DNA from 3 places in the Caproicibacterium argilliputei genome. Region 2 is predicted to be linked to each of the others. Evidence: predicted binding sites of a transcription regulator. Region 2 holds the regulator's gene; each other region holds the start of a gene.
The links. Region 2 encodes HrcA, which represses chaperone genes, less so after heat shock. Its sites were predicted from a motif close to TGTTAGCACTCNNNNNNNNNGAGTGCTAACA; they were not measured.
Positions count from the first base shown of each region.

Region 1 (10,300 bases), 1.3 Mb from region 2:
CGCAAGGAACTGCGTACCCAGTTTTTGATGCAGGCAATGCTGTTGACGGGCATTGCGTGGATTTTCAGTATCCCCCTTTCTTTCGGCATTTTAGCAGTTGTACTGGCTCTTTCCTCAGCATGGGGTTCGCCTCTTCTGTTTTCAGTTTCGTGGTGGATGCCGCTTATTTCATTAGGGTTGCTGCTCACGGTAAGTATTCTTATCTTTTTACTGCAGGCGCGCAGTATGCAAAAAGGCAGGAGTAAAAGCAAAGAGAAAAAGCAGAAAAAAGCCAAGGCGGCACAAACGTTTACACAGTTATGGTCGAAACTTTATCGAAAGTCCCGGTATGGCCGTATGACGGCGCTGACGGTGCTTTGTTTTGGCTGTGTGCTGATTTTAGAGTTTGGTGCATTTTCGGGGGAAGCGGCTGCTGCCACACATTATTATGGTGTAGTGGATGCGTTGGGAACCATAGATTATCAGAGTTCCGTAGAGCAGGGCGCACAATATCCAAGCCTAATGGGAGCCAATCTGCCAAGAGACGCAGGGATGTCTGCAAAAAAACTTGCGCAGCTGCAAAATAGTTCTGACTTAGATGTGAAGTGTGCGTATATTAATAATTATCTTTTACCTGCATTCATTCGGGTTCAGAAGGGACATTCCACACCGCTTTTGGATAAACTTATGAAAGAGCATACCTATGAAAAAGATTATAATTCATCGAATGACGCGCAATGTGCGAAAGAAAATAAACAAGCAAAACAAGATTTCGGATATACGGATCAGGATATTCTCATTACCAAGCCAGAAATCATTGCGGTTGACCGTGAGACTATGAGAAAACTTCTGCAGGCCGCGCACCGAACCTGTACAGAAACGGAATTGGATGAATTTGTACAGGGCAAGAAAGTCTATTCCATGGGAACAGATTTTCAAAAGGGCGATTCTTTTACAATCTCAATGGCAATCGTACCGGTGGGCATAACCGAACAAAGCATCCATGGAAAAGGGAGAAATAAAGATTTTCGGGTTACTGTGCAGGGGAACTTTACGCTGCCGCAAAAATTATTTGGCAGTCCAGTCGCATTTCCCTACGGAACGCAACAGGGGAATCCTTCCATTGCAATATCGGCTGAGGCTGTGATGGCTGCAGATCCACAGCTAGGGTATTATAGTGTATGGGCGAACCGTGCGCATCCAAATGACGCTGCGTCCAGTGCAAGGGCAAGCGATCTGATTCACAGAGTCACAACTTCCTCAAAAGGAATGGGGATAATTGACAGAGAGGAGAGCATCGCTGCATGGCAGCAAAAAGCGCAGCAGGAAAAGTGGCCGGTGTATGCGCTGACGCTTGTGCTGGTTGCAGCGACGCTGGCCGCAGTTACGGCGCTGAACCGAATCAAACTGAAATCCAACCTGCACAGTTACGCGCTGCTGTGTGCAGCAGGCATGGAGCCCGGTCGGCTTCAAAGAAATCTGGTCAAAGACAGCATAAAGAGTATTGGCGTCGGGTGCATATTCGGTTTTTGTGCAGCAACGGTTTTCTGCGTACTGCTCATACAGCATTACTGGTATGTCCCTTTGCTGAATATTTGGCTGAGTGCCGTACTGCCGCTTACACTGCTGTGCATCGTTGCGATTTTGTGCATAACGGTTGTTTCCAGCACCGCAACAGTGCGTAAAATGTTAAAGAGCAGCATTTTAGCTTCTTTATCGGAACAATATTAAAACGCAAAAGAAAAGACGGCAGAAGTGTCATGTGAAGTGACACACTGCTGTCTTTTTCTGTGTAAGAGAGTTATCCAATGAACTGCTGTGTCCAAATGAACTGTCCATTCGCATTTTTTGCAACGCCGACGCCAATTTGCGTAAAGGAGGCGTTCAAAATATTTTTGCGGTGGCCTTCAGAATTCATCCAGCCATTCATGACCTGTTCCGGAGAGGATTGTCCCATTGCGATATTTTCGCCCGCTGTGCGATACGAAATTCCGAACTGCTTCATCATTTCAAACGGTGTGCCGTAGGTCGGGGAGGTGTGGTCAAAGTAATTCAGCTTTGCCATATCTTCCGATTTCAGTGTGGCGGTGTTTGTCAGCTGTGTGTTGACAGACAGGGCGCTAAGCCCGTAGGATGCCCGCTGCTGGTTAACTAACTCGACCACTTCCTCTTGAAAGGCAGCGTAACCTGTTGTGGAAGTCTGGGAGGATGCTGCGCTGGAAGCAGAGGAGGAATCTGTATGGGAGACACTGCTTGCAGAAGAGGAAGCACTGGCTGCTGCTGACGACGGGCGGGAGTTGCTGCTTGGTGTGCTGCTGGGCTTGGCGGGTTTTGAGGTCAGCGGGCAGTTAGAAGAAACCGATTCTTTAGAGCTGGCAGAGTTGGAAGCAGCAGACGCAGAAGACGTACTTGCTGCTTTCGAAGAAGCGGATTTGGAAGCTGGCAGGACCTCCGTGCAGGAGGAGGTGCTTGTTTGGGCTGCGGCAGAACTGGCAACTGACGCAGCTGGTTGTTCTGCAGACTGCGAAAGGGCGGTGCCGCCGGCAATTAGGCTGGCGAGCAAGGATGCGAGAATCGCGAACAGTTTAAAATGCATGGTCGTTGTCTCCTTTTCAAAATTTTTAGCAGGTTACAAATATGTAATCTTCTTTGCAATCATGTTACCACTGGAAGGGAAAGCAAGCAACGCACAAATTCTGGAAGGCTGCTTTGTGCAGGCAAGTACAAGTGTCAGCAAATAAAAAAACCTCTTTATTTCCGGCAGTCTGCACAGCGGACTAACCGGTGATAAAGAAGTTTTTTGGCGGAACGGAAACCTATCGCTGATCGTCGATTGTGGCGACGCTGTTGCTGTTGGCAAGTTCAGTAAGGTCGTCATACGGAACGTCGGTCGTTGTGCCAACCAGCAGTGCGATATCGACTGCATTTAGCGGTGGGTCGTTTGTTCCATTGTTATAAGGATACACATTCATGTTGATTCTCCTAAGCGCAGGAAAGCAAATGGGAATTCGCTTTACGAGCCAAGTTTTATGTCTGATTCCGGGATATTATATGCGAAACATATAGGCTCCGTGCGGTTTTTCAAACAACCGTGCATGGTAGCAAGCAGAATCCGCTACCTTCGCAGGGCAAGATATGCTATAATAAACGGCATAGTAGGGAAGGAGCAAAAGCAGAATGGCATATCAGGATGAATTTATCGAAATTTTTAATCAGAAGATTCACAGAGCCGGTGCAAGGGAGCTTTTGGAGTGGCTGCAGCACACGGATTTCTTTACAGCACCGGCGAGCACCCGGTATCACTGCGCGTGTGAAAGCGGCTTGGTGCAGCACAGCATCAGCGTATACCAGACGATGCTGCGTTGGTTTGAGCCAGAAACCGACAGCGAAGAAAGCTTCGCAATCTGTGGGCTTCTGCACGATGTCTGCAAAGCGAATTTTTATAAGCAGAGCGTCCGCAACGTAAAAAATGAGGAAACCGGAAAGTGGGAGCAGCGCCCGTACTACTCAATTGACGACCAGTTTCCTTATGGGCACGGTGAAAAATCCGTCTTCCTGATTGAACGCTTCCTACGCTTGAAAACCAGTGAGGCGATGGCTATCCGCTGGCATATGGGCGGTTTTGACGATGCCGCGCGCGGTGGCTGCACGGCAATTTCGCAGGCATATCAAAAATATCCGCTTGCGGTGAAGCTGCATTTGGCAGATTTCGAGAGTACCTATCTGCATGAAAACGGAACATCGGCTGTGCCGAACGGACACCATCCAGCAAAGTAGAAAAACGAGAGTAAAAAAATGCGGCTCCGGCAGCTTATGAACAAGCGTGCCGGAGCCGCATTGTGTTTTAGGCGGGGATACTTTTGAGCATTTTAGCAAGCTGATAGAATTTCCCCTGCAAGTAGGTTTTGTTTTCCGACTGTGCCACGATATTAAGATGATCTGTATGTGTAATTTTTTCTATAAAGTTCCATGTTCCCTTTGCCGTGCCGGTCTTAAAAACGTATGTACCATCCTGCGCGGTGCCGTAAGATTCGTTGTAAAGGTCAGAAGAACCGCTGTGCGGACGAATTGCAGAGCGGACGCTGACAATGCCGTCGTTTTCCCACCAGGAACTGTCAATGGTTATATGACCGTATGCGTAGTTAACGTGCTGCCCCATATACAGGGAACTTCTCAGCAGCAGCGGCGTCATGTTTGCATAGGGCAGATAATTATGCGGCGCCAATGTGGAAGCATATGTGTCGGAGCAGGCGATGGAGAAGTAATAAATATCTTTCTGTGCTTTGGCATAAGCATTCAGCACAGCGGCTCCGTCGGTATCCAGGTCATAAACGCTCAGATCTTTGGTTTTGTTCCACAAGCCGCTTTCAGTCACGCGTTTCAAGTAGCTTTTGTAGGATTCTCCCGGCTGACGTTCCAGCCCCCATTGGTCAAGCTTAAAGTCCAAGCCCAGGTTTGTGTCATTGAGATTGGTGCCGGTCAGTGCGGCCAGTGCGGCAACGTAGCGGTGCAGCAGCGGCTCCAGCTTGTACTGGGTATCGTCGTATTGGCTGCCGTCGTGTGGGGTGGCAATGGTTGTAATGCTTGCAATCCAATGGCGGCATTTTCCTGTGAAAAGCGGACTGATTGATGCTGCGCCGGAAGAACGCTCTGCCGTGTCGCCATTTTCCAACAGCTGTGCCAGCATCCGAATGGTTTCACCGCCCATGCTGTGCCCAACCAAGTGCACTTTTACGGTGCTTTTTAGGTCATTCAGTTGTGGCAGAACACCGGCAAAGGTTCTGCCATACCTTGCGTGTCCGTACTTCTGTGCGTGTGCTGCGCCGTAATCGACCGTTCCGCCGACGAGGTAGGCATACAGTTCGCAGGCGCGATCCCAGTTGCTCGCCACCGGCCCGATCGAGGGCGTGTAAACCGTGTATCCCTTTTCCTCCAACAGCTGCCGCAGGCTGTTCTGACCGCCCCAATAGTTGGAGCGCGCAATCTCGTCGTTTCCCCAGCCGAACAGCCCGTGCACCAGTACAATGGGGTAGGTATTGCCGGATGCGATTTCTTCGCTTGCGGCGGCTGTCGCCTGTGGGGATGCGGCGCTGGCAGGCGCCGCAAGCGTGAGGCTTGCGCTGAGCGTAAAAGCCAGCAGCAGGCAAATAGGCTTTTTCAATCTGTAAATGTTCATCATTATATTATCCTCCTTTGCAAATGCTTGTCTTATATTTTATTATAAATATTGGCTTGATATAGTAAATATACAATTTTGAGGATGTGTAAAGTTTTCGCATGATTTTCAAAAAAATCGAAAAACTTTTTGTGCGGAGCCCTTGACAAAGGGAAAGAAACTATGTATTATTGTATTAAGATATTAGTACAACAATACAACGAAATAAAGGAGGCGGCGCAATGGCATGGAGTCTATCGTCAGACCGTCCCATTTACGCACAGTTGGTCGAGCAGGTCAAACTGCGCATTGTGTCGGGGCTTTATCCGGCGGGCAGCAAGCTGCCCAGTGTGCGGGATCTGGCAGCAGAGGCGGCTGTGAATCCCAACACCATGCAGCGCGCTCTGGCGCAGCTTGAAACGGAGGGGCTGATTTTTCCGCAGCGTACCAGCGGCAGATTTGTTACACAGGAGGAGCAGAAGATTATGGAACTGAAGGCGAGCTTGGCGCAAAATGTGATCAGCGATTTTCTGACACAAATGGCCCGCTTGGGCTTCTCAAAAGAAGAAAGTGTCCATTTGGTGCAGACGGCTGAATACGACCAGGAAGAGGGGGAGATTTGATGGAACCGATTTTACAGTGCAGCGGTCTTTGCAAAAATTACGCTGGAAAAGAAGCGCTGCGCGGCGTAGACTTGACTGTCGAGCGTGGGCGTATTGTGGGCCTGCTGGGGCCAAACGGCAGCGGCAAAACCACTTTGATTAAGCTGTGCAACGGCCTGCTCACACCTAGTTCCGGTGTGCTGACTATCAACGATATGCTTCCGGGACCGGAAACTAAAAAAATTGTTTCTTATCTGCCGGAGCGAACCTATCTCAGCAACTGGATGTGCGTGAAGGATCTGCTGGATATGTTCAGTGATTTTTATGATGATTTTGATAAGGCAAAAGCGCTGGATATGTTGCAGCGCCTGCATGTAAATACGGCAGATCGCCTGCGCACCATGAGCAAGGGTACCAAAGAAAAGGTGCAGCTGATTTTAGTCATGAGCCGCAGCGCACAGCTTTACCTGCTGGATGAGCCAATCGGCGGTGTGGACCCTGCCGCGCGGGATTACATCCTGCACACGATTATCAACAACTACAATGAAAATGCCACCGTGCTGATTAGTACGCACTTGATTGCAGATGTCGAGTCTGTCTTGGATGAAGTCATTTTTATTAGCAACGGCAGTCTGGTGCTGCACGCTTCCGTAGATGAGATTCGGGAGCATGAGGGCGCCAGCGTGGACGCTTACTTCCGGGAGGTATTCAAATGCTGAAGAAACTGATTAAGTATGACCTGAAAGCCACTTCCCGCGGTTTTGGCGTTCTGTATATTATTGTTTTGGCGCTGGCAGTTTTGGCTGCAATTTTTGACGCAGCGTGCAACCGGCTGGCGAATGGCGGAAATTTTGACCCGCTGCGTGTGGCACAGGGGATTTTTGTCGTGCTGTATTGTCTAGCTCTGTTTGGCGTTAACCTTTTTACCGTTTTAATCTGTATGCGTTTTTATTACGACAACCTTTTTAAGGATGAGGGCTACTTGATGCACACACTGCCTGTTACGCCGGCAAAGCTGATTTGGAGCAAAGTCATCATCAGTGCGGTGTGGGGTATTGTGACCACGTTGGTTTCCCTGCTGAGCCTGCTGATTCTCGGCGGCGAGGTCGGGCATCTTGCGCCGAATTGGTATCGGCTGGATTTTTCTTGGTTGGGGGAGCATTCGGCATATATTGGTACAACTTTGATGGGAATTGCCACGGTGGTTGTCGGCGTTGTTTTTCTGGAACTGTGGATTTGCGCGTCCCTGAGCATCGGCAGTCTGCTGCCTAAGCATCACCGCGCGATCAGCGTGGGAATGATCATCGCGTTTGGCGTAGTGCATGTGGTTCTGCTTATCTGGGTAATTTCTCAGATTTCTGCTCTGCCGGAGAGCAGCGGAATGACGCAGTTTTTCCATGCCTTGAACGTGCAACAGGACGGCAGCGCATTCGTGGCTGACATTGTTATGGCGTGCGTTTCTGCTTATATGATACTGTTCAGTGTGCTGTACTTTGCCGTTACGCAGTCCATCATGAAAAACCACCTGAATTTGGAGTAAACAGTGGGAAAGGGAGGCCGTACACATGAAAACCGTGTTTTTTGATACGCTCTGGTACTATGCAGTCGGGTTGCCTCTGTGTTTCCTTTTTGGTACGGTTCTTCTGCTGAAAGCGAAGCTGGGGCAGCTGTCCCTGCTCCATGGCGCCAGACAGCAAATTTGATTTTCGGGGCGTGGCCAATGCAGGTACACGGAAGACCGATTTTGCAACGCAGGGTACGGATAAACCGCTGTCCAAGCGGGTTTTTGCAAGGGTAAGCGGTGGCTTTTCGCAGGAGATTCGTGCGCAAATCAATGCCGGAGATCTGGATTTAAAAATTGCATAAGGGTGTTTCAAGAACGCCAGTACACTAACTTTAGCACTCTTTTTAAAAGAGTGCTAAAGTTCTATATCTGTACATTTTTTGGACATGATGTGTTCACAAACTCTGGATATACTAACTCCTGTACACCAAAGGAAAGCTTCCGCAGCGAAGCTGTTCCGGCGCCGTTTAGCGCTTTTGAAGCTGCTTCTTTTGAAGGAGTGAGATACCATGAATGCACAAAATTTCACACAAAAATCATTGGATGCCGTGCAGCGCGCGCAGAGTCTGGCGCTTTCGCATGACAATATGCAGATTGAGCAGGCGCACCTGCTCAGCGCACTGCTGACACAGGAAAACGGCCTGATTCCGCAGCTGCTGAAAAAGTTAAACGTGGACGCACAGGCGTTTCTGAACGCGGTGGACGGTGCGATTGAAAAAATTCCCGGCGTTTCCGGGCCGGGCCGCGAGCCGGGACAGATTTACATTTCCCATGATGTGGACACCGCACTGACCGAAGCGGAGTCTGCCGCCAAGCGGATGAGTGATGAGTATGTTTCCGTAGAACATCTGTTTATCGGCTTGCTGCGCAAGGCAGACGATACACTGAAAAAGCTGTTCCGTGACTTCGGCATTACCGAGAGTCGGTTTCTGGGGGTGCTTTCCAGTGTGCGCGGCAACACGCGTGTGACCAGCGACAGCCCGGAAGAAACCTACGACGCGCTTTCCAAGTATGCGACCGATCTGGTGCAGGCGGCACGTGAACAAAAGCTTGACCCGGTCATCGGCCGCGACTCTGAAATCCGCGACACCATTCGGATTTTGTCCCGGAAAACCAAAAATAACCCGGTGCTCATTGGCGAACCGGGTGTCGGCAAAACCGCCATTGCGGAAGGGCTTGCGCAGCGAATCGTGCGAGGCGATGTGCCGAACAACCTCAAAGACCACAAGTTGTATTCGCTTGACATGGGCGCATTGGTGGCTGGCGCAAAGTACCGCGGCGAGTTTGAGGAACGTTTTAAGGCAGTGCTCAACGAAGTGAAAAAGTCAGAAGGCCGCGTCATTTTGTTTATCGATGAGTTGCACACTATTGTCGGCGCGGGAAAAACAGAGGGCAGCATGGACGCCGGCAATCTGCTCAAGCCCATGCTGGCGCGTGGCGAGCTGCACTGCATCGGCGCAACCACCCTTAATGAATATCACCAGTACATCGAAAAGGATGCCGCCTTGGAACGCCGCTTTCAGCCGGTGATGGTGGATGAGCCGAGCGTGGAAGACACGGTGTCTATCCTGCGCGGCTTAAAAGAACGGTATGAGGTGTTCCATGGTGTTAAGATTACCGACCAGGCACTGATTGCCGCCGCAACGCTTTCCAATCGGTACATTTCCGACCGCTTTCTGCCGGACAAAGCGATTGACCTGGTAGATGAGGCTTGCGCCACTGTCCGTACGGAAATTGACTCTATGCCGAGCGAACTGGATGATGTGTCGCGTAAAATCATGCAGTTGGAAATCGAAGAGGCTGCGCTGAAAAAAGAGGACGACCGCCTCAGCCAGCAGCATCTGGTGGATTTGCAGAAAGAACTGGCGGAGCTGCGCGAACGTTTCAAGGAAATGAAGGCGCAGTGGGAAAACGAAAAGCAGGATATTGAGGCCGTACAGAAGCTTCGCTCAGATATAGAACACTGCAACGCGGAAATCGAGCAGGCACAGCGTGATTATGACCTGAACAAAGCAGCGGAACTCAAGTACGGCAAACTGCCGCAGATGCAGAAAGCGCTGGAGGAAGCGGAGCAGCAGGCGGAGAAAAACGACCATCAGCTGCTGCGCGACCGTGTGGATGAGGAAGAAGTGGCACGCATTGTCGGGCGCTGGACGGGCATTCCGGTCAGCCGCTTGATGGAGGGCGAACGCGGCAAACTGCTGCGTCTGCCGGAAACGCTGCATCAGCGTGTGATTGGGCAGGACGAAGCGGTGCAGAAAGTCAGCGAAGCCATTCTGCGTTCGCGCGCGGGCATTCAGGACCCGAACCGTCCCATCGGTTCGTTCCTGTTCCTCGGCCCGACCGGCGTGGGTAAAACCGAACTGGCAAAAGCGCTTGCGCAGACGCTGTTTGACGATGAGCGCAGCATGGTGCGGATTGATATGTCGGAATATATGGAGAAGTACAGTGTATCGCGCTTAATCGGTGCGCCTCCGGGGTATGTCGGGTACGAAGAGGGCGGCCAGCTGACCGAAGCGGTTCGCCGCAAGCCCTACAGTGTGGTGCTGTTTGACGAAGTCGAAAAGGCGCATCCGGATGTGTTTAATATTCTGCTGCAGGTGCTGGATGACGGCCGCATTACCGACAGTCAGGGGCGCACGGTGGATTTTAAAAACACGATTCTGATTTTGACCTCCAACTTAGGTTCGCAGCAGATTCTGGAGGGGATTCAGCCGGATGGTACCATCAGCGAGGAAGCCCGCAAGCAGGTGCAGGCGCAGCTGCGTGTGCAGTTCCGTCCGGAGTTTCTGAACCGTTTGGATGAAATTGTATTCTATAAGCCGCTTGGGAAAGCTGAGATTAACCAAATTGTCGACCTGCAGATTGCGTCTTTGCGCCGCAGGCTGGCAGACCGCGAGCTGGATGTGGGGCTGACCGATGCCGCCCGTGCCTATGTGGTGGAGCAGGGTTACGACCCGGTGTACGGCGCGCGTCCGCTGAAACGTTTTCTGCAGTCGA
Region 1 is NZ_CP135996.1:1,208,139-1,218,438, forward strand. It holds gene PXC00_RS05785 (ABC transporter permease) at 1-1,710, shown strand, start outside; partial or broken gene PXC00_RS05790 (CAP domain-containing protein) at 1,781-2,146, opposite strand; gene PXC00_RS05795 (hypothetical protein) at 2,172-2,720, shown strand; gene PXC00_RS05800 (hypothetical protein) at 2,796-2,945, opposite strand; gene PXC00_RS05805 (HD domain-containing protein) at 3,157-3,756, shown strand; gene PXC00_RS05810 (esterase/lipase family protein) at 3,824-5,158, opposite strand; gene PXC00_RS05815 (GntR family transcriptional regulator) at 5,377-5,757, shown strand; gene PXC00_RS05820 (ABC transporter ATP-binding protein) at 5,757-6,455, shown strand; gene PXC00_RS05825 (hypothetical protein) at 6,449-7,276, shown strand; gene PXC00_RS05830 (hypothetical protein) at 7,302-7,439, shown strand; gene clpB (ATP-dependent chaperone ClpB) at 7,810-10,300, shown strand, end outside.
Region 1: clpB (ATP-dependent chaperone ClpB) is a predicted target of HrcA. The motif match lies at 7,631-7,661, and genes of this name have one in related genera.

Region 2 (10,300 bases):
TCACTGTAAGTGGTAAAATCGCCCATCAGGCGCGTTACGTTCGCCGCAGTCACCTGCGCATTTGTCGTGTCGCCGCCCAACGCATAGTTGCTCACCTGCACCACAACCTTGCCGTCGCCGTTGCGGTCTTTTGCGCCCAGTGCAAGCTTGCTTTCCATATCCTGCACCACATTATCCGGCACATCATATTCCGTAATCAAGCCGATTTCGTAATCCGGCTCCACTTTGGACATGGCATCATAGATGATAAATCCCAAAAGAATTGCTGCCACAATTCCAATGAGCACATGCCACTTGTGATAGTACCAAAAATTCTGTCGTTTTTCCTTCGGCGTCAGCGGTGTGCGCTTCAGCTTGTCGCTGTGAATGGTTTCCTCTCCCTCATGAACCAGATATCCTTCGCGTGCCATGGACTCACTCCTTCGGCTTCATGGTTGGGAACAGCAGTACATCGCGGATTGCTTCCGCGCCGGTCAGCGTCATAACTAAGCGGTCAACTCCAATGCCAAGCCCGCCGGTGGGCGGCATTCCGTACTCCAGCGCGGTGAGAAAGTCCTCATCCACATCGCAGGCCTCGTCATCGCCGGCGGCTTTGGCGGCCGCCTGTGCTTCAAACCGCTCGCGCTGGTCAATCGGGTCGTTCAGCTCGGAAAACGCGTTCGCGTGCTCCACGCCGCAGATAAACAGTTCAAACCGCTCCGTGTAACGCGGGTCGCGCGGGTCTTTCTTTGCCAGCGGAGAAATATCCGTCGGGTGGCCGGTCAGGAACGTCGGCTGTACCAGCTTGTCCTCACAGTACTCGTCAAAGAACAAATTCATGATGTCGCCCATCTTGTGCCGTTCTTCCACCTGCAGATGGTGCTCCTTCGCACAGGCGCGCGCTTCGTCCAAAGACTGGAATGTGTCAAAATCCACACCGGCATATTGCTTGACCGCATCCTTCATGCTCACGCGTGCAAAGGGCTGCGCAAAGTCGATATCCACACCATGCACGGTCACCTTCGTGGTTCCCAGTACGTTGGTGGCAACCGTGCGAATCAGATTCTCCGTCAAATCCATCATCCCGTGAATGTCGGTGTAGGCCTGGTACAACTCCAGCATCGTAAACTCCGGATTGTGGCGGGTGTCCATTCCTTCGTTGCGGAACACCCGGCCAATCTCATACACACGCTCAAAGCCGCCAACAATCAGCCGCTTGAGGTACAGCTCCAGCGCAATGCGCAGGTACAGATCCATATCCAGCGTATTGTGGTGGGTCACAAACGGGCGTGCCGCCGCGCCGCCCGCGACGGTGTGCAACACTGGTGTTTCTACTTCCAAGAACTGCTCACCATCCAGAAAGCGGCGAATTTCCGTGATAATTTTGCTGCGCTTGACAAAGGTATCCCGCACCTCGGGATTCACAATCAAGTCCAGGTACCGCTGGCGGTAGCGCGTGTCTGTGTTGGTAAGTCCATGAAACTTTTCCGGCAGCGGCAGCAGGCTTTTACTCAGAAGCTGCGCGCCCGTTGCCTTCACGCTGATTTCCCCGCGCTTGGTGCGGAACACGTGCCCTTTTATGCCGATAATATCGCCGACATCCCAGTAAGCTTTAAATTCCTTGTAAACTTCCTCGCCCACCTCGTCAATCCGAAAGTAGACCTGAATCCGGCCGGTTTTGTCCGCCACATCCAGAAAGCTCGCCTTGCCCATCACGCGGCGGCTCATCATCCGCCCTGCAATGCAGACATCCTTGCCCTCCAGGGCTTCAAAGTTATCGCGGACACCCTGTGCAAAGCTGTCCTGCGGCCAAGTGGTTACCACAAACGGATCCTTGCCCGCTTCGCGCAGAGCTGCAAGCTTTTCCCGGCGGATTCGCTGCTGTTCGCCCAGGTCCTGTTCAGGCTGTGCCTGATTTTCCTTCTTTTCGTTCATAAAAAATGATTTCCTCCTAAAAAACGCAGACCGTCTATTCCTGAAAATACCCCGTACAAAAACAGCAAAACAGCCGCACCGGCACGGGCTTTCCGCACACCGCCCCGTCCGGCGCAGTCTGTCTTCAAAAAAGGGTTGCCGTTTATTTCACAATTTCAACAACTTCGTAAAGCTTCGTGCCCGCCGGAACCGTAATTTCAACCTGGTCGCCCGGTGCGTGCCCCAGCAAGGCCGCGCCGACCGCACTTTCGTCACTGATGCAGCCAACCATCGGGTCTGCCTCGCTGCTGCCCACAATTTTCAGCTGCAGTTCCTTACCGTCCGCTTTCACCCGCACGGTCGAGCCGATGTGGACGTGCGCGCTGCCCAGCTCATTTTCATCAATGATTTTTACGTCTTTGAGCATGGCCTCCACATCCGCAATGCGCGCTTCCAGAATTGCCTGCTCGTTTTTCGCTTCGTCATATTCACTGTTCTCGGAAAGGTCGCCATAGCCCAAAGCCACTTTGATTTTTTCCGCTACTTCTTTCCGTTTAACACCTTTTAATTCTTCCAGTTCTTTTTCGAGCTTTTCAAGGCCTTCTTTGGTTAAAACGGTTTGCTTCTGCATGGTTTTACCACCTTTTCAGGGAGTACAGCTCCCGCATTTAGATATACTTTATTATTATAATAAACTGCTCTGCCAATGTCAATATACCGCCACACCGCCTGCCGGCAGTTTTTTGGCAAAACAAAAGCCGCACCGGAATTTCCTCTGGTACGGCTTTACGCCGTTCGGGCTGTGCTCAGTCCCCGAACTTCTTTTTCAGCTTTTCAAAAAATCCTTTGCGTTTTTGGTAATTTTTCTCGCTGGTGCTGTCCTCAAATTTTTTGAGCAGCTCTTTTTGCTTCACTGTCAGATTTTTCGGCACTTCAAGCACCATGCGCACATACTGGTCGCCGCGGCCGCGGCCGGAAAGCTTGGTCACGCCCTTACCTTTCAGTTTGAAGATATCGCCGGGCTGCGTGCCCTCGCGTACTTCGTAGCTCACCTTGCCGTCCAGCGTCGGAACAATCACTTCGCCGCCCAGCGCCGCCTGCATAAAGGTAATCGGCATATCACACCAAATATCGTTTCCTTTACGCTCAAACAGCGGGTGCGGGCGTACATTCACCAACAGGTGCAGGTCACCGGCGGGGCCGCCGTTGGTTCCGGCATTGCCCTGTCCAGAAACATTCAGAATCTGCCTGTCATCAATACCGGCAGGCACATTGATTTCGATGGTGCGCTTTTTGCGCAGGTGACCGCTTCCTCGACAGGTGGGACACGGTGTTTCAATCACTTTGCCGGTGCCGCCGCAGCGGTCGCAGGGACGGGTAGTCTGCACCACACCCATAAAGGTATTCTGGGTCACCCGCACCTGGCCGGAGCCGCCGCAGGCCGGGCAGGTTTTCACACTGGTGCCCGCTTTGGCACCGGAACCGTGACAGTCCGGGCAAGCTTCCACTTTTTCATAGGCAACCGTTTTGCGGCAGCCTTTGGCGGCTTCCTCAAATTCAATGACCAGCGCCGCCTCCACATCTGAACCGCGGCGTGGCGCATTCGGGCTGGAATGCCGCCCGCCAAACGGATTTCCGCCGAAAAAGGAATCGAATATGTCGCCAAAATCCATGTCAACGCCAAAGGGGTTCCCACCGGCGGCGCCGCCGCCGAAGTTCGGGTCGACGCCCGCATGACCGAACTGGTCGTACCGGGTGCGTTTCTCTTTGTCAGACAGCACTTCGTACGCTTCGTTCAGCTCCTTAAACTTTTCCTCGGCGACTTTGTCACCGGGATGCAGATCGGGGTGATATTTTTTGGCAAGCTTTCGGTATGCCTTCTTGATTTCATCCTCCGAGGCATTCTTCGGCACGCCCATTACTTCATAGTAATCCCTTTTGTCCGCCATAAAATTCCTCCTCGCAGGACACGATTTCTATTTTCATTTGCATTGTATTTTCCACACACGGCAGCGCTGCCGGACATTTTTAAAGAATACTAGTGTTTTTCGGGAAAGTCAAGCGGAAGCCACGCGCAAGTCAGCACGAGGCCGCACCCGCTTTTCCTTTTTAATAGGACAACAGGGGCCTCAAAAGAAGCCCCTGCCGTACGTCCTGCATGAATCAGGTCTTATTTCTTATCGTCTTTTTTATCGTCCACATCTTTGTACTCGGCATCATAAACCGGGTTGCCGTTTGCATCCGTGGTTTGACCGCCTGTCGGCGCGCCGTTCGGTGCGGCTCCCGGCGCTGCCCCCTGCGGGGCGTTTGCCTTGTAAAGCTTCTCGCTGATAGAGAACATCGTCTTCTGCAGTTCGTCGCTCTTCGCCTTAATGTCCTCCAGATTTTCGCCCTTATTGGCTTCCTTCACTGCGTTAATCTTGGTTTCCAGTTCGCTCTTGTCGGCGGCGTCAATCTTGTCGCCGCTGTCGGAAATCAACTTCTCCGCTGTGTAAACCATCTGCTCCGCGCTGTTCTTCGCGTCCACTTCCTCGCGGCGCTGTTTATCCTCTGCGGCAAATTTTTCAGCTTCCTTCACAGCCTTGTCGATATCATCCTTGCTCATGTTGGAAGAAGAGGAAATCGTGATGTGCTGCTCCTTGCCGGTGCCCATATCCTTTGCGGAAACATTGACAATGCCGTTGGCGTCGATATCAAAGGAAACCTCAATCTGGGGGATTCCGCGCGGTGCCGGGGCAATGCCGTCCAGCTTAAAGATGCCGAGTTGCTTGTTGTCGCGGGCAAATTCGCGCTCGCCCTGCAGGACATTGATTTCCACCTGAGTCTGGCCGTCTGCCGCAGTGGAGAACACCTGGCTCTTCTTGGTCGGGATGGTCGTGTTGCGCTCGATAACCTTGGTCATAACGCCGCCCATGGTTTCAACGCCCAGCGAAAGCGGCGTCACGTCCAGCAGCAGCAGTCCTTCGACTTCGCCGCCCAGAACGCCTGCCTGCAGCGCCGCGCCGATGGCCACACATTCGTCCGGGTTGATACCCTTAAACGGATCTTTGCCGGTTGCCTTTTTTACTGCGTCCTGCACAGCCGGAATACGGGAAGAACCGCCGACCATCAGCACCTTGTTGATTTCATTGAAAGAAAGCCCTGCGTCCTTCATGGCCTGCTGTACCGGGCCCATGGTCTTTTCGACCAAATCTGCGGTCAGCTCGTCAAACTTCGCACGGGTCAGCGTCAGGTCCAAATGCTTCGGGCCGGTCGCGTCCGCAGTGATAAACGGCAAGTTAATCTGCGTGCTGGTCATGCCGGAAAGCTCGATTTTCGCCTTTTCCGCCGCTTCCTTCAGGCGCTGTACTGCCATCTTGTCGCCGGAAAGGTCAATGCCGTTTTCCTTTTTAAACTCGCTGACCATCCAGTCCATAACGCGCTTGTCAAAGTCGTCGCCGCCCAGGCGGTTGTTGCCTGCGGTTGCCAAAACTTCCTGCACGCCGTCGCCCATCTCAATGATGGAAACATCAAAGGTGCCGCCGCCAAGGTCATAAACCATAACCTTCTGCTCTTCGCCCTTGTCAATCCCGTAAGAAAGTGCCGCGGCGGTCGGCTCGTTGATAATCCGCTTAACATCAAGCCCCGCAATCTTGCCCGCGTCCTTAGTCGCCTGGCGCTGTGAGTCCGTAAAGTATGCCGGAACCGTAATGACTGCGCTGCTGACCGGCTCGCCCAGATATGCCTCTGCGTCCGCCTTCAGCTTCTGCAGAATCATAGCGCTGATTTCCTGCGGCGTGTACTGCTTGTCGTCAATCTTCACTTTGAAGTCGGAGCCCATCTCGCGCTTAATGGAAATCACGGTGCGTTCCGGGTTCGCGATAGCCTGGCGTTTTGCGGCCTGACCGACAATGCGCTCGCCGTCTTTCTTGAAAGCCACAACAGACGGTGTTGTGCGTGCGCCCTCTGCATTGGCGATTACGACCGGCTCGCCGCCCTCAATGACCGCCACGCAGGAGTTGGTTGTGCCAAGGTCAATCCCAATAGTTTTGCTCATAGTTCTTACCTCCGTTTTATTTTCAGATAAACTATTCAAAATTTATGTGGAAAACTGCCTTGCGGCAGGCTGTAGATGATTTTCAGGCAGCGCCGCTAATTGGCGACCTGCACCATGGCGTGGCGCACCACTTTGCTGCCCATCCGGTAGCCCTTCTGGTACACCTGCGCAATTACATTTTCACCAAGTTCCTCACTTTCTATGTGCGAAACGGCATTGTGCAGCTGCGCGTCAAACGGTTCACCTTCCTTGCCCATTGGCTCGACGCCGAGTTTTTCGAGGGCGTCGTCCATCTGCTTCTGCACCATTTCAATGCCCTTGCGCAGGTCTTCCACAGAGCAGTCCGGCTGGCTGAGCGCCCGCTCCAGATTGTCTGCCACCGGCAGGAACTCCTGCACCGCGTCTGCGGTTGCACCCGCATACAGTGCGCTTTTTTCGCGCTCCGTCCGCTTGCGGAAGTTGTCATACTCCGCCGCGGTGCGCAGCAGCAGGTCTTTCTGTTTGGCTGCCTCAGCTTTGGCGGTTTCCAAATCAGCCTTCAGGGCATCTTCCTGTGTCTTTTTCTTTGCCTTTTTTTCTTTTTTGTCCGCTTTGGACGGGTTCTGGGGCTCTTTCGTTTCCGGCACGGCCTGTTCCTGCTTTTCTTCTGCGGGCGTCTGCTGCGTGCTTTCTGTTTCTTTCTTTTCTTCGGTATTCAAATTCACGTTTACCCCTTTCCTAGTCATCTATCGTAAGCAAAATCGCTTATAAACCAAGTCATTTCGCGCCGCCCGCTACTGCAGGTCAATCAACTCTGTCAGCATGCGACCCACGCTGCGCGCCAGGTACTCCAGGCTGCCGGTGAGCTTCGGGTAATCCATCCGTATCGGCCCCAGCACGGCAATGGCACCGGCGTCCTGCCCGCGCACCGCGTAGTGCGCAACAAGCAGCCCCGCATCGCGCAGGGCGGGCACGCCGCTTTCCTGCCCAATGTAAACCCGTGTACCCGCGCGCTCCAGCAGGCGGTAAACCTCCTGCGGGCGGGAAAGGTACCGCATAATGCGGCGCAGGTTTTCGGCATTGAACTCCGGGAAAAAAAGCAGGTTGGTCTGCCCGTCCATGCGCACATCGCTGCCCATTGCCTCACGGGCGACATCCTGCAGTGCCATCAGCGCACTGCTCATCAGCAGCGCCGCTTCCCCCATGCCCGCGCCCATGGTCTGAATACAGGCAGGGGTGATGCTGCGCACCGGACGCCCTGCCAGACTTTCGTTAAACACGCGGAAAAACACTCGCAGGATTTCCGGCGTCAGCTCAAAGTCGCAGTGGAACACACGGCTGTGCATGGTGCCGGAGCTGGTCATCAGAATAACCATCGCGGTGCGCCGGCTGGTCTGCACAAACTGAATGCCCGCCACAGAGGCGCCGCTGCCACTCGGTGTGGTGGTCACCGCCGCCATGTGTGTCAGCCCCGCCAGTGTGCGCGCCACACCGTCCAGCAGCTTTTCGGGGTCATACGCACTGGGCAGCAGCAGCGCATCGATAAAGTGCCGTTCTTCCGGCGTAACCGGCGCCGGTATCATCAGCTCATCCAGATACAGCCGGTAGCCGCGTTCGCTGGGCACCCGCCCGGCAGAGGTGTGCGGCTGGTCCAGCAGCCCCATGGCAGCCAGGTCGCTCATTTCGTTTCGGACGGTGGCACTGGATACGGAGAAGTCCAGGCAGTCGCATAATGCCTTGCTGCCCACCGGCTCACCGGAAACGGTGTAAAGCTCAATAACAGCCTGCAGAATCTTCTGCTTGCGTGGCGTCAGCTCCAATATCCTCGCCTCCCTTTTGCGGTTAGCACTCTATCAAGTTGAGTGCTAACTACAGTTACTAATGTACCATTACTTTGCCCTGCTGTCAATAGGATAATTGTAAATACATTATGAATTTGCGCCTTCTCCGGCACGTTTCACGCCAGTTCCTGCCCGTTTCCATCGCTAAACAGCAGTTCCGCCAGCAGCGCGCTGCTGACCAAAAATCCCTGCGTTGTAAGCTGAATGCCTGCCGGCCCCGTCCGTGTCAGCCCTGCCGCTTCATACCGCCGGGCGGCGCGCCGAACTTCTTCAGGAATCCCGCTGCCAAAGCAAGCACGGCAGCCTGCTTCCGTCAGCCCTTCTGTCAGCCGCAGGCGCAGCATGGCATACTCCGTAAAGGAACCCGCGGGAATCTCCTCGTCCGTTTCCGGCAGCGGCTCCTCTCCGTTCAGAAACGCGCGCAGGGAGCGCGTCCGGTAAAAGCGCCGTCCCAAAAAATAGGAATGTGCAGCCGGACCGAATCCCAGGTACGGCTGCAGGTTCCAGTACTTCAGGTTGTGCCTGCTTTCGCACCCCGGAACTGCAAAATTGCTGATTTCATACTGCCGCAGACCACCGGCCTCCAGCTGTGCACAGGCAGATTCGTACAGCCGGGCGGACTCTTCCTCGTCGGGCAGGCACAAAGTCTGCCGCTGCTGCCAGAATGCCGTGCGCTCCTCCACCCGCAGCAAATATGCGGACAGATGGGTAACCCCCGCCTCCAGACAAAAGCGAATGCTGTTGCGCAGGCTCTGCCGGGTCTGCCCCGGCACCGCCAGCATTAAGTCCAGCGAAACCTTTGCAATGCCCGCATCGCGTGCGTCGGCAACCGCCTGCGCTGCCTGCTGCGCCGTATGCTGCCTGCCCAATGTGTGCAGCTCTCGCTCATCGGCACTCTGCAGCCCCAGGGAAATGCGGTTGACACCCGCCTGCCGAACCTGCCCGAACAGTTCCTTTAAGGATTTGTCCGGATTCGCTTCGAGCGTAATCTCCGCATTTTCCAAACCAAAAGCTTCCTTTGCCACCGTCAAAATCCGGCAAAGCCGCCGCGCACCCAGCAGGCTCGGCGTGCCGCCGCCGAAGTACAGGGTATCTGCCTGCAAAGCCGGATATTCCTTTTTGTATTTTTTTAGTTCTCTAACAATACATTCTGTATATTCATCCATGGTTTTCTCGCTGCCGCGCAGCGAGAAAAAGTCGCAGTACGGACATTTTCCGTCACAAAACGGCACATGGATATAGAGTCCCACCGGTTCCATCCTAATAAACACCTGCTTTCAAAAAAATTCGCGCCCACCCGCCGCGCCTGTGCGTTTTCTCTCTTTTGCATTTTCTTTCTTTATGGTATACTAAAGGCAATCGAAACGGTTCTTCTCTGGAAACCCGCACAAGAAAGGGGAAACAAAATTTGCAGATTCCACGTGAACGGATCCGGAACTTCAGCATCATCGCACATATTGACCACGGCAAGTCCACGCTGGCGGACCGCATTCTGGAGCAGACAAAGTCCGTGCCCCTGCGCGAGATGGAAAATCAGATTCTGGACGACATGGATTTGGAGCGTGAACGCGGCATTACCATTAAAGCACACGCGGTCACGCTCGTCTATACCGCAAAGGACGGCTTGGACTATGTTTTTAATTTAATTGACACGCCCGGTCACGTTGACTTTAATTACGAGGTCAGCCGCTCGCTGGCCGCCTGCGAAGGCGCTGTGCTGGTGGTGGACGCCAGTCAGGGCATCGAGGCACAGACGCTGGCAAACACCTATCTGGCGGCGGATGCCGGGCTGGAAGTTGTGCCGGTCATCAATAAAATTGACCTGCCCAGCGCCGACCCCGACCGCGTCAAAAAGGAAATTGAAGACGTCATCGGCATTCCCGCGCAGGATGCCCCTTGCATCAGCGCCAAAACCGGCTTAAACATTCCCGCTGTGATGGAACAGATTGTCCACCTGATTCCGCCACCGCAGGGCGACAGCACCGCACCGCTGCAAGCGCTGATCTTTGACTCCTATTACGATGCTTACAAGGGCGTCATCGCGCACGTGCGCATTGTGCAGGGCATGGTGCACACCGGCGACACCATCCACATGATGTCCACCGGTTGCAACTTCACCGTTGTGGAGTGCGGCTATATGCGCGCCACCTCGTTTGAGCCATCCGGAACGCTGGAGGCTGGCGAGGTCGGTTACATCACCGCCTCCATCAAAGCGGTTAAGGAAGCCCGCGTTGGCGACACCATCACGCTGGCAGACCGCCCTGCGGCCGAAGCGCTGCCCGGCTACCGCGCCGCACAGCCGATGGTTTTCTGCGGCATTTATCCTGCGGACGGCGCGAAATACCCCGACCTGCGCGATGCCCTCGAAAAGCTGCAGCTCAACGATGCCGCGCTTTCCTATGAACCGGAAACCAGCGCCGCGCTCGGCTTCGGCTTTCGATGCGGATTTCTGGGCCTTCTGCACATGGAAATCGTACAGGAACGGCTGGAACGGGAGTATAACCTGGACTTGGTCACCACCGCGCCGAGCGTGGTGTATGAGATTACCCTG
Region 2 is NZ_CP135996.1:2,776,651-2,786,950, forward strand. It holds gene PXC00_RS13410 (hypothetical protein) at 1-410, opposite strand, end outside; gene lysS (lysine--tRNA ligase) at 415-1,914, opposite strand; gene greA (transcription elongation factor GreA) at 2,057-2,524, opposite strand; gene dnaJ (molecular chaperone DnaJ) at 2,700-3,842, opposite strand; gene dnaK (molecular chaperone DnaK) at 4,064-5,929, opposite strand; gene grpE (nucleotide exchange factor GrpE) at 6,025-6,633, opposite strand; gene hrcA (heat-inducible transcriptional repressor HrcA) at 6,703-7,728, opposite strand; gene hemW (radical SAM family heme chaperone HemW) at 7,866-9,008, opposite strand; gene lepA (translation elongation factor 4) at 9,158-10,300, shown strand, end outside.

Region 3 (10,300 bases), 750 kb from region 2:
CACCACTTCGTCGATCGTCAGCACTAAAGAAGAGCCGTCCTGCGCCTTAATCTTCTGCTGATATTGGAACGGCATATCCGTCTGCGTTGCGCTTTTGGCGGCAATAATCCGGCCGTTTACCCCAGCAAGCCGGCTGTTGTACTCCGCCTCCAGACCTTCCACACCGGTTCCGTCGTTGTTCGTAAAGCCCAACACCTGGCTGGCAAAGTCACCGTAAGGATAGTAGCGCTTGTAATCCTCGACCAAGCTGATCACGCCGGAAATACTGTATTTTTTCCCGGTCGATTGATAGTACTTCTCCTCATAATCGAGAATCTTATTCTTTGCATCTGTTTCCACTTTGGTGGCAGCGACTTCCCAGTAGGAATTTTTCTTGGTGTTCAGGATGTTCAACACCGTTTTCTGGTCCAAACCGACTGCCTGGTGCAGGCACTCGGCAATCGCGTTTTTCTGGCTTTCGATTACCTTCTGGTGCTCCGCTTTCTGCTCAGCTGTCATCTGCGCGGTGCTGTCGCTGTACAGCTGTGCCGGTGCCAGGACCACCTTCCAAACCGTTGCGCTCTGCGCAAGCACTTTCATGTTGCTGTCGTAAATGGTGCCGCGCTGTGCAACAATTGTTGTGTCTTTCAGCTGGTTTTCCACGGCCTGCGACTTCAAGCTTTCGCCGTTAATCAGCTGCAGTTTAATCAGGCTGAACACAACAGTTCCGAATCCAGCCACAATCAGCAATATCAAAATGATGGTAGTGCGCCGCCACATTTTAGATGTTGTGCCTTTTGCCATCGGCTTCCCTCCTGCTTTTTGTTAAAAATCGAACGGTATGCCGCGGTTTTTACGAAAAAAAGAGTTAAGAAAAAAGCTTCTTAACTCTCCCCCATTTCCGCAGCGGAGCTGCCGATTTCAGCTCCTGTATTCTCTTACTTCTATGCCAAGAAGAGAATGCTTATGACAGTAAATCACAAATCCGATTCCAAAGCTGTGTCAGAAAACCGCCGCTGGTTTTCTGCAGAACCTGCGCTTTGTCAGAACTGTTCATTTCAACTGTTTCCATCTGGCTGGAGTCGATTTTCCGCATCCCCAGCTTTTGCTTTGCCTCTGTCTCAATCGTGGTCAGCGACTGCCGCGCATCGTTCTGCATACGCAGCTGGGTGTACAGGCTCTGCTGCTCACTCAGCGTACTGTTGGCATTGCTGATTTCCACCGCCAGCTCGGAAAGCTGCACCTGCCCGTAAACGAAGGTAGACAGCACCACAAGCATCATTGCAAGCCCAGCGCAGCAGGCAGCTGCCCGCACCGGATGTTTGTGCAAACGCACTTTCGCTTGCTTTTGACTGGAATCTTCCGGCATGGTCAGCATATTGTTTTTAGCTGCCGCAGCGGGTTCCTCCCGCAGCTGCCTGTTTGCGCGCTCTTCAAACATCGAAAAGTCATACGCTTCGCCACTATGCATTGCGGTCACCATCTCCCATTCATCAATTTCTTTTATATTACCACAGTTAACGTACTCAAATTATGAACCAAATGTTAACATTGTAACCCTTTTGTAAGAGTCGTTACAACTTTGTACACACTCGCAGCCGGGCACTCCTGCTGCGCGGATTGCGCTCCAGTTCTTCCGCACTGGGCGCCAAGCCCTTGTGGTACAGCAGAGAAGCGCGAGGCTTTTTGCCGCAGACGCACACTGGAAAGTCCGGTGGGCAGGTGCAGCCCTGACACCACTGTGCCATCTGGTGCTTCACAATACGGTCCTCCAAAGAGTGAAAAGTAATCACACACAACCGACCACCCGGCGCAAGTGCGTCAAATGCCGCCGCCAACCCCGCCTGCAAAGCGTCCAATTCGCCGTTCACCGCGATGCGCAGTGCCTGAAAGGTCTGCCGTGCCGGGTGCCCCGGCTTGCGGCGCACGGCGGCGGGCACATTGGCTTTGACAATTTCCGCCAGCTGTCCGGTAGTTTCCACCGGCGCTTCCGCGCGTGCCCGGACAATGCCCTGTGCAATCCGTGCGGCGAAGCGCTCCTCCCCGTATTTGCGCAGAATGTCTGCAAGTTCCTGCCAGGAAAGGGTGTTAACTAAATCTTTTGCACTGGAGCCTTCCTGACTCATACGCATATCCAGCGGTGCGTCCTGATGAAACGAAAAGCCGCGCTCCGGGTCGTCCAGTTGGTGGGAGGAAACACCGATGTCCAGCAAAACACCGTTTACCGGCAGCAAATCCTCGCTGCGCGCCAGCTCTAGCAGGTTGGAAAAGTTTCCACGCCGAACCAAGCTGTGCGGATTGCCCGCAAACCGTGCCCGGCACACGGCAACTGCATCGGGATCTTGGTCAATGGAAAGCAGCCGCCCACTGCCGGTCAGCCCGTCTAAAATTGCCTGGCTGTGACCGCCGCCGCCCGCTGTACCGTCAATATATCGACCATCCGGCACAATCGCCAGACTTTCAATCGTTTCATGGAATAAGACGGGAATATGCTGAAATTCCATGCAGACCTCCATAGTTTACAGTTCCAGTTCGTCCATGGCCTCCGCGATACTGTCTTCGGTCAGGTTTTCATTGAACGCATTCCACGCCGCGGTGTTCCAGATTTCCGCGCGGCTCGAAGCGCCGATGAAAGTAACGTCCTTAGCCAGATTAGCATGGTCGCGCAGAATCTGTGGAATGAGAATGCGCCCCTGCTTGTCCGGAAGCACCTCTGCCGCGCCGGAAAAGAAGAAACGCTGCAGACCGCGCGCTTTGCTGATGGGCATGGCACGCACCTTTTCCTGCAGCCTGTCCCATTCTTTCGGAGAAAAAACGAACAAGCAGTGATCCAGACCTTTTGCGATATAGAAATGCTCTCCCAAATCCTCACGGAATTTGGAAGGCACAATCACACGCCCTTTGGCGTCAATATTATGTTGGTATTCGCCAATCAACATAATTTTCGACTTTGTGGGAAGCGTGCCACACACGCATAATGGTGTGCCACTTCCCACCACCTTTCACCACTAATGCATTTATTATAAGCGATATCTGTTTTGAATGCAATGGTTTTTTATAAATTATGTAAACTTTTTTACTGCTGCTTCATTTTCTCTTAGTATGTTCAACAAGAAACGGTTTCTTTATCAAAAGTATACGTTTTTTCTAACTTTTTCAGCAGGTTGGTAAATACAAAAAAGGAACTGCGGCACAGCACCTTTCGGATGTGTGCAACAGTTCCTTTTTTAATTTTCAGACCGATTTTTCCGAATCAGTACATACCGCCCATGCCCGGGTCAGCAGCTGGTGCGGCCGGCGCCTGCGGCTCCGGCTTATCGGCAACCAAAGACTCTGTGGTCAAAACGGTTTCCGCAACAGAAGCAGCGTTTTGCAGGGCAGAACGTGTAACCTTGGTCGGGTCTACAACGCCGAAATCAATCATATCGCCATACTCACCGGTTGCAGCGTTATAGCCGTAGTTTGCCTTGCCGGCATTCTTAATATGTTCCAGAATCACGGAACCCTCTACGCCTGCGTTGGCAGCAATCTGGCGGATCGGCTCTTCGAGTGCCTTCAGAACGATGGCAATGCCGGTTTTTTCATCGCCCTCTTTATTTTCCAGCAGCTTTTCCACTGCAGAGATCGTATTAACCAATGCGGTGCCGCCGCCGGCAACAATGCCCTCTTCCACCGCTGCTTTGGTGGAGTTGAGTGCATCTTCAATGCGCATCTTCTTCTCTTTCATTTCGATTTCGGTTGCAGCGCCGACTTTGATGACTGCTACGCCGCCGGCGAGTTTTGCCAGGCGTTCCTGCAGCTTTTCACGGTCAAAGTCAGAGGTGGTTTCCTCAATCTGCGCACGGATCTGTGCAGTGCGGGCCTTGATTTCTTCCTTGTCGCCGTTGCCGTCCACAATGATGGTGTTTTCCTTGTCAATCTTCACCTGACGCGCACGGCCGAGCATATCCAGTTCAACGTCCTTGAACTCCAGACCGAGGTCAGCAGTGATGACCTTGCCGCCGGTCAGAGTTGCGATATCCTGCAGCATTTCCTTGCGGCGGTCGCCGAAGCCCGGTGCCTTGACCGCGCCGAAGTTCAGGGTACCGCGCAGCTTGTTAAGCAGCAGGTTGGTCAGCGCATCACCCTCAATATCGTCCGCAATAATCAGGAACTTCTTGCCGGTATTGACGATTTTCTCGAGCAGCGGCAAAATTTCCTGGAATGCGGAAATCTTCTTATCGGTAATGATGATGTACGGACCGTCCAGCTCGCAGATCATCTTGTCTGTATCCGTGACCAAGTAAGGGGAAACATAGCCGCGGTCAAACATCATGCCTTCCACAACTTCGCTGTAAGTCTCTGCTGTCTTAGACTCTTCAATCGTGATAACGCCGTCATTTGTAACCTTTTCCATTGCATCCGCAATCAGGTCGCCCACAAACGCATTGGAGGAAGAAACGGTTGCAACACGTGCAATATCCTCTTTGCCACTGACGGTCTTGCTGTTGTTTTTAATGGCCTCGACTGCCGTATCAACAGCCTCCTGCATCCCGTGGCGCACCGCCATCGGGTTTGCACCCGCAGTGACATTCTTCATGCCCTCACGGATAAGCGCCTGTGCCAGCACGGTTGCGGTGGTAGTACCGTCGCCCGCAACATCATTGGTCTTGGTGGCAACTTCCTTGACGAGCTGCGCACCCATGTTCTCGAAAGGATCTTCCAACTCAATTTCCTTGGCAATGGTAACACCATCGTTGGTGATGAGCGGAGCGCCGTACTTTTTATCCAGAACCACGTTGCGGCCCTTGGGCCCAAGCGTGATTTTTACGGTATCAGAAAGCTGGTCGACGCCCTTCATGAGTGCCTTGCGTGCGTCTTCCCCATAAATGATCTGTTTCGCCATGATGAATACCTCCAGTTATTTCAATGCGCAGATGCGCTGCCGATTATTTGATTACTCAACGACTGCAAGGACATCGGACTGACGAACAATGGTGTACTCTTCGCCGTCCATCTTTACTTCGGTGCCGGAATATTTGCTGGTCAGCACACGGTCACCGACTTTCACGGTCATCTTGACTTCTTTGCCGTCCACCAAACCGCCGGGGCCAACTGCAACGACAGCCGCAACCTGCGGCTTCTCTTTCGCATTTCCGGTCAGCAGAATACCGCTCTGTGTGGTTTCTTCGGGTGCTTCCATTTTAATCAGGATTCTGTCGGACAAAGGTTTGATTGTCATTGAAATACGTCCTCCTTTAGATATGTTGAATAATTCGCTATTTGTTTTAGCACTCTTTGTTCTTGAGTGCTAATCTTATTTTACCTGCTTTTTCTGAAAAATCAAGAGGTTTTTTTGAAAATCTGCTGATTTCATAAATTATTTACATTTAGGCACGCTATAATTCCTCAAAAGAATGAAAATAGCACTCCAAATTCTGGAGTGCTATTTCGGTTCTTTTTTCATGCATCTGCGCTGCTGTTTGGGTGCGCGGCAGGTGCCGCGCGGTAAAACATATAAGTCTGGCACTTAATCATACCGTTATAAAGTTTGCGGCGCTTGTCGGCACGGCGGCCAAAGCACTCCTCAAACGTTTCGTCTGGGCTGATGACCGTGTAGTTCCAGCCGCGCCGCGCCGGAAACACCCTGCCCATCGTACGGTACAGCTCCTCCGCCTGCTTGAGGTCCAGCAGCCGCTCTCCGTAAGGCGGGTTGCAGATGACACAGCCGTGCTCGGTATCCGGCGCAAAATCCGCAAGGTCCGCCTTCACTGCCTTGATGTGAGAAATCACACCGGCCTTGCGGGCGTTGTCCAAGGTCAAATCCACCGCCGCGCCGTCGATGTCGCTGCCGCGCCCTTGAAAAGCAGCGTCCCGCAGCACCAGACTCAGCGCGCGGTCCTTTTCACGCTTCCAGAGATCTTCCGGCACCTGCGGCCAAAACTGCGCGGAAAAGCGGCGCTGCAACCCTGGCGCCATGTGCATGGCATACATCGCCGACTCAATCAGAATCGTGCCGGAGCCGCAGCATGGGTCGTACAGATTGGCATCCGTACGCACGCGGGAAAGTGCTGCCAGCGCCGCCGCCAGGGTTTCCTTAATGGGTGCTTCCGCCGCGTTCTGGCGGTAGCCGCGCTTGTGCAGACCCGCGCCGGAGGTGTCCAGCATCACGCTGACCTGGTCTTTCAAAATCAGAAACTGCACCTGGTACAAATTTCCGCTTTCCGCGAACCAGCTCAGACGGTACTTTTGCCGCAGCCGCTCCACAATGGCTTTTTTAATAATTTTCTGGCAGTCCGGAATGCTGTGCAGCTGCGAGGAAAGAGAACGCCCCTTCACCGGAAACGCATCGTTTTTTCCAATCCAGCGCTCCCACGGCAGTGCCTTTACCTGTTCAAAAAGCTGGTCAAACGTGTGCGCGGGGAAGGTGCCCACCAACACCTGAATCCGCTCCGCAAAGCGGGAGCATAAATTGGCGCGTGCGAGCATCTGCGGCGTTCCGTCAAACAGCACACGACCGTTCTGTGCCTCCACGCCGCGAGCATCCATCTCCCGCAACTCCTGTGCGACCAGTCCCTCGACTCCCATTAGGCAGGGAGCCGCCAGTTTGAAATCTTCCATAGTTCCTCCTGTACACAGCAAGAGAGGCCGGTACGGCCCGGCCTCTGCAAGTCAAACGTTTTTTGTTTTTCAGTCGTTTTCCTCCGGCTCCAGCAGCCCGTAGTTGCCCTGCCGGCGGCGGTAAACGACATTGATTTCTTCCGTTTCCTCATTGCGGAACATAAAGAACTGATGCTCCAGCAAATTCATCTGCAGAATTGCTTCATTCACACTCATTGGTTTGACTATGAAATGCTTGGTACGCACAACTTTATATTCTTCCTCCGGCTCTTCCGTGGCATTCACATACTGCTGCACATACTGATCCAGCGCGGTGGAATGAATCTGTTTGTCCAGCTTTGCCTTGTTCTTGCGAATCTGCCGCCCAAGTACGCTGATCACCTGATCCAGCGCGTTGTTCATCTCCGGGTCGGCAGCCTCGCCGCGGAAAATCATGCCGTCACTGACAATGGTGATTTCCACGGTTTGGCGGTTGCGCTCCACGGTGACGACCACTTTGGCAGAGGCGTTTTCGTTAAAGATTCTGTCAAAGCGGGAAAGCTTTTTGCGTGCGAGTTCCTTAAAGTTTTCACGCAGATTGACTTTTCTACCTGTAATTGTTACCTTCATACGCAGACATCTCCTTCGTGGCATCGTAAAGAACAGGCATGCTGTTCTTCTACGGATACTATAGCACATTGGCTAAAAAAAGAAAAGGTCAAAGCATGAATTTATTCTGAAATTTATAAAAGCAGTGTCGAAATTTGCGGAAATCGGCAAGTTTCCGACCCTTTCTGCGCTCTTAAAGCACTGCAGAGGCGTGGCGTGTCACATGGCAGCCGACGTTTACCGCCACCGGCAGCCCTGCAATATGCGTGGGATACTGCTCAATCGCCAATGAAAGGCAGGTGACATCCCCGCCAAAGCCCTGCGGGCCGATATCCAGCGCATTGACCGCATCGCGCATTTTCCGCTCCAGTTCCGCGTAGTACGGGTCAGCATTTGGCTGCGAAACCGGACGGCAAAGCGCTTTTTTCGCAAGCAGAGCACACAGTTCAAAGTCACCGCCGATTCCGACGCCCAGCACAACCGGCGGACATGGGTTGCTGCCCGCCTGCCGCATGGTATCGGCCACAAAGTCGATGAGGTCTTGCTCGGACGCCGCCGGTGTCAGCATGGAAAGGCGGCTCATGTTCTCGCTGCCAAATCCTTTGGGCGCCACCGTCAGACGCAGCGTATCCCCTGGCACCAGTCGTGTGTGCAAAACCGCCGGTGTGTTGTCGCCGGTGTTGCCGCGGCGAAGCGGGTCTGCCGCCACCGAACAGCGAAGCAGTCCCTCGGTGTAGCCTTTCGCCACGCCGCGGTTGACCGCCTCTTCAAAGCTGCCGGAAATATGCACTTCCTGCCCCACTTCGGCAAAAATGACCGCCATTCCGGTATCCTGGCACACCGGAATCTGCAGTTCTCTGGCGGCACCCATGTTTGCGCAGATGTCCTGCAGGATTCCTTTGCCCAACGGGTTGGTTTCTTCCCCCGTTTTGCAGCGGATGCAGGCTTCCAAGTCCTGCGGAAGCTGCCGATTCGCCTCCACACAAAGCCGCGCCACGGTTTCCGTAATCTGCTGTGCGTCCAATTCCTTCATTCCCGATTTCCCCCTTTAGCTGCGGCCAAACACAATCTTTCCGTCTGCCACCACCAAGCGCGGCTTGGTCAGGCTGGAAAGCGGGTCTTCTGTAAAGAGCACCAGATCCGCGTCCTTGCCTGCCTCCAGAGAACCGACACGGTTTTCCAAATGGCAGATACGCGCGGGCTCAATCGTGATGGCGCGCAGGGCGTCCTCGCGGCTCATGCCCTCCCGTACAGCAAGTCCCGCGCAGAGCGGCAGGTACTGAATGGGCACCACCGAATGGTCCGTAACAATGGCGGTTTGCACCCCGGCCTTGCTCAGAATACCAGGGCAAGCCGGCGTCAGGTTGCGCAGCTCCGGCTTAGAGCGCTCCGACAGAATCGGGCCGGAAAGAACGCGCACATTTTCTTTGGCAAGCCGTTCGGCAATTAAATGTCCCTCTGTACCATGCACAATGACGAAGTCCAAATGAAATTCTTTGCCGAGGCGAATCGCCGTAAAAATATCGTCCGCACGGTGTGCGTGAAAATGCACCTCCACCTCGCGGCGCAGGGCGGGCAGCAGTGCCTCCGCCTTCATGTCAAACTCCGGCGGATCGGTGTCTTCGTCTGCTTCGCTTTTCTCCAGTTCCTCCAGATAGCGTCTGGCTTTAAAAAGCTCCTCACGAATGAAGGCTGCGGTCGCCATACGGGTGACCGGGCCGCGCTCCTTTTCCCGATACACATTTTTTGGGTTCTCCCCCATCGCCATTTTGATGGCGACCGGTGCTTTTAAAATCATGTCGTCCACACAACCGCTGGGGCAGCAGGTTTTCACCGCTGCCATCTGCCCGCCGATAGGGTTGGCGCTGCCGGGGCCGGTCACCACGGTCGTGACGCCGGCTTCAAACGCTTCGCGAAAGTCGCGGTCCAGCGGGTTCAGGCCGTCGATGGCGCGCAGCTGTGGTGTGGTAGGGTCGGTGTCTTCGTTCACATCGTCGCCCTCAAACGTCAGACCGTCCTCCATCATGCCCAAATGGGTATGGGCATCCACAAAGCCAGGATACATAGCCGCTCCGCGGCAGTCGTAAATTTCCTCGTTCGTCTGCGGCGCGGGCATTTCTCCCAGCGCTGCGATTTTTCCCGCGCGGGTCTGCAGCCAGCCGTCTGCAAGAACCGCGCCCGCCATGGTATGAATTTCTGCGTGAATCAATAACATTTTCGACTCTCCCGTATTCTCTGTTGTTCGGACTGTCCGCAGGAAAAAGGCCGCACGGCGCAGGCGGAAGATGCCCGCTGCCCAGTGCGGCCGGTCAATCACTTGTTAAAGCTGTTGGAACGGCGGGAATAGCCGCCGTGCTTGCCCTCTACGGTTTTTTTCAGGTCAGACATTTTTTCGTCGCTCGTCTGCTTAAAGTGGGACATCATGTCTTCAAAATCCGCAGCATCGTTGCGGCGGGGCTGCCACTCATAGCTGCCGGGGCGGTGCTGCTGGGGCTCCGGGCGGCGGCGTGGGGGGCGTGGAGCGCGCGGCGGCCGCCCGCCCTGACGAGCACGGGGTGCGCCGTCCTGATGAGGCTCCGCCTGCTTCATGGAAAGGCTGATTTTGTTGTTTTCGCCAATGTTGAGCACCTTGACCTTTACCGTCTGTCCTTCTGTAACAAAATCGTGGATTTCCTTGACGAATGTAGGCGCGATTTCAGAAATGTGAACCATACCTGTCTGCCCAGTGGGAAGTTCAACAAACGCACCGAACTTGGTAATGCCGGTGACCTTTCCTTCCAGGACTGTACCTACCTCAAGCTGCATAAAACTCTTTGTTCCTCCTTAAAGTTTGACCCCGCCCCGCGGTCAGTCTCCGCCTGGGCAGATAAAGATTCTCTCTCCTGTTTTTGCCATATTCAGGCTTTCGCGCGCCACGCGGGCAATGTACTCGCTGCTCTGGTTTTCGCTTTGCAGCTCATGGCGAACGTCGCTGTTTTTAATTTCCTGCACCTGAATGTCACTTCGGATGCTTTGCAGCTTTGCCTTTTGACTGCGAATCTGCGACTGCTGATTGACCACCAGTGCGAGCATATACAGACCAAACACGAGGATGGCCAGACCCAGCAAAAGGTTTCGCGTACTTTTCTGTTTT
Region 3 is NZ_CP135996.1:2,028,977-2,039,276, forward strand. It holds gene PXC00_RS09840 (penicillin-binding transpeptidase domain-containing protein) at 1-783, opposite strand, end outside; gene PXC00_RS09845 (hypothetical protein) at 944-1,450, opposite strand; gene rsmH (16S rRNA (cytosine(1402)-N(4))-methyltransferase RsmH) at 1,554-2,483, opposite strand; gene mraZ (division/cell wall cluster transcriptional repressor MraZ) at 2,499-2,918, opposite strand; gene groL (chaperonin GroEL) at 3,233-4,864, opposite strand; gene PXC00_RS09865 (co-chaperone GroES) at 4,916-5,200, opposite strand; gene PXC00_RS09870 (THUMP domain-containing class I SAM-dependent RNA methyltransferase) at 5,422-6,579, opposite strand; gene hpf (ribosome hibernation-promoting factor, HPF/YfiA family) at 6,649-7,188, opposite strand; gene PXC00_RS09880 (fumarate hydratase) at 7,361-8,200, opposite strand; gene PXC00_RS09885 (amidohydrolase) at 8,216-9,382, opposite strand; gene PXC00_RS09890 (S1 RNA-binding domain-containing protein) at 9,481-9,972, opposite strand; gene PXC00_RS09895 (FtsB family cell division protein) at 10,015-10,239, opposite strand; gene yabQ (spore cortex biosynthesis protein YabQ) at 10,166-10,300, opposite strand, start outside.
Region 3: PXC00_RS09865 (co-chaperone GroES) is a predicted target of HrcA. The motif match lies at 5,245-5,275, and genes of this name have one in related genera.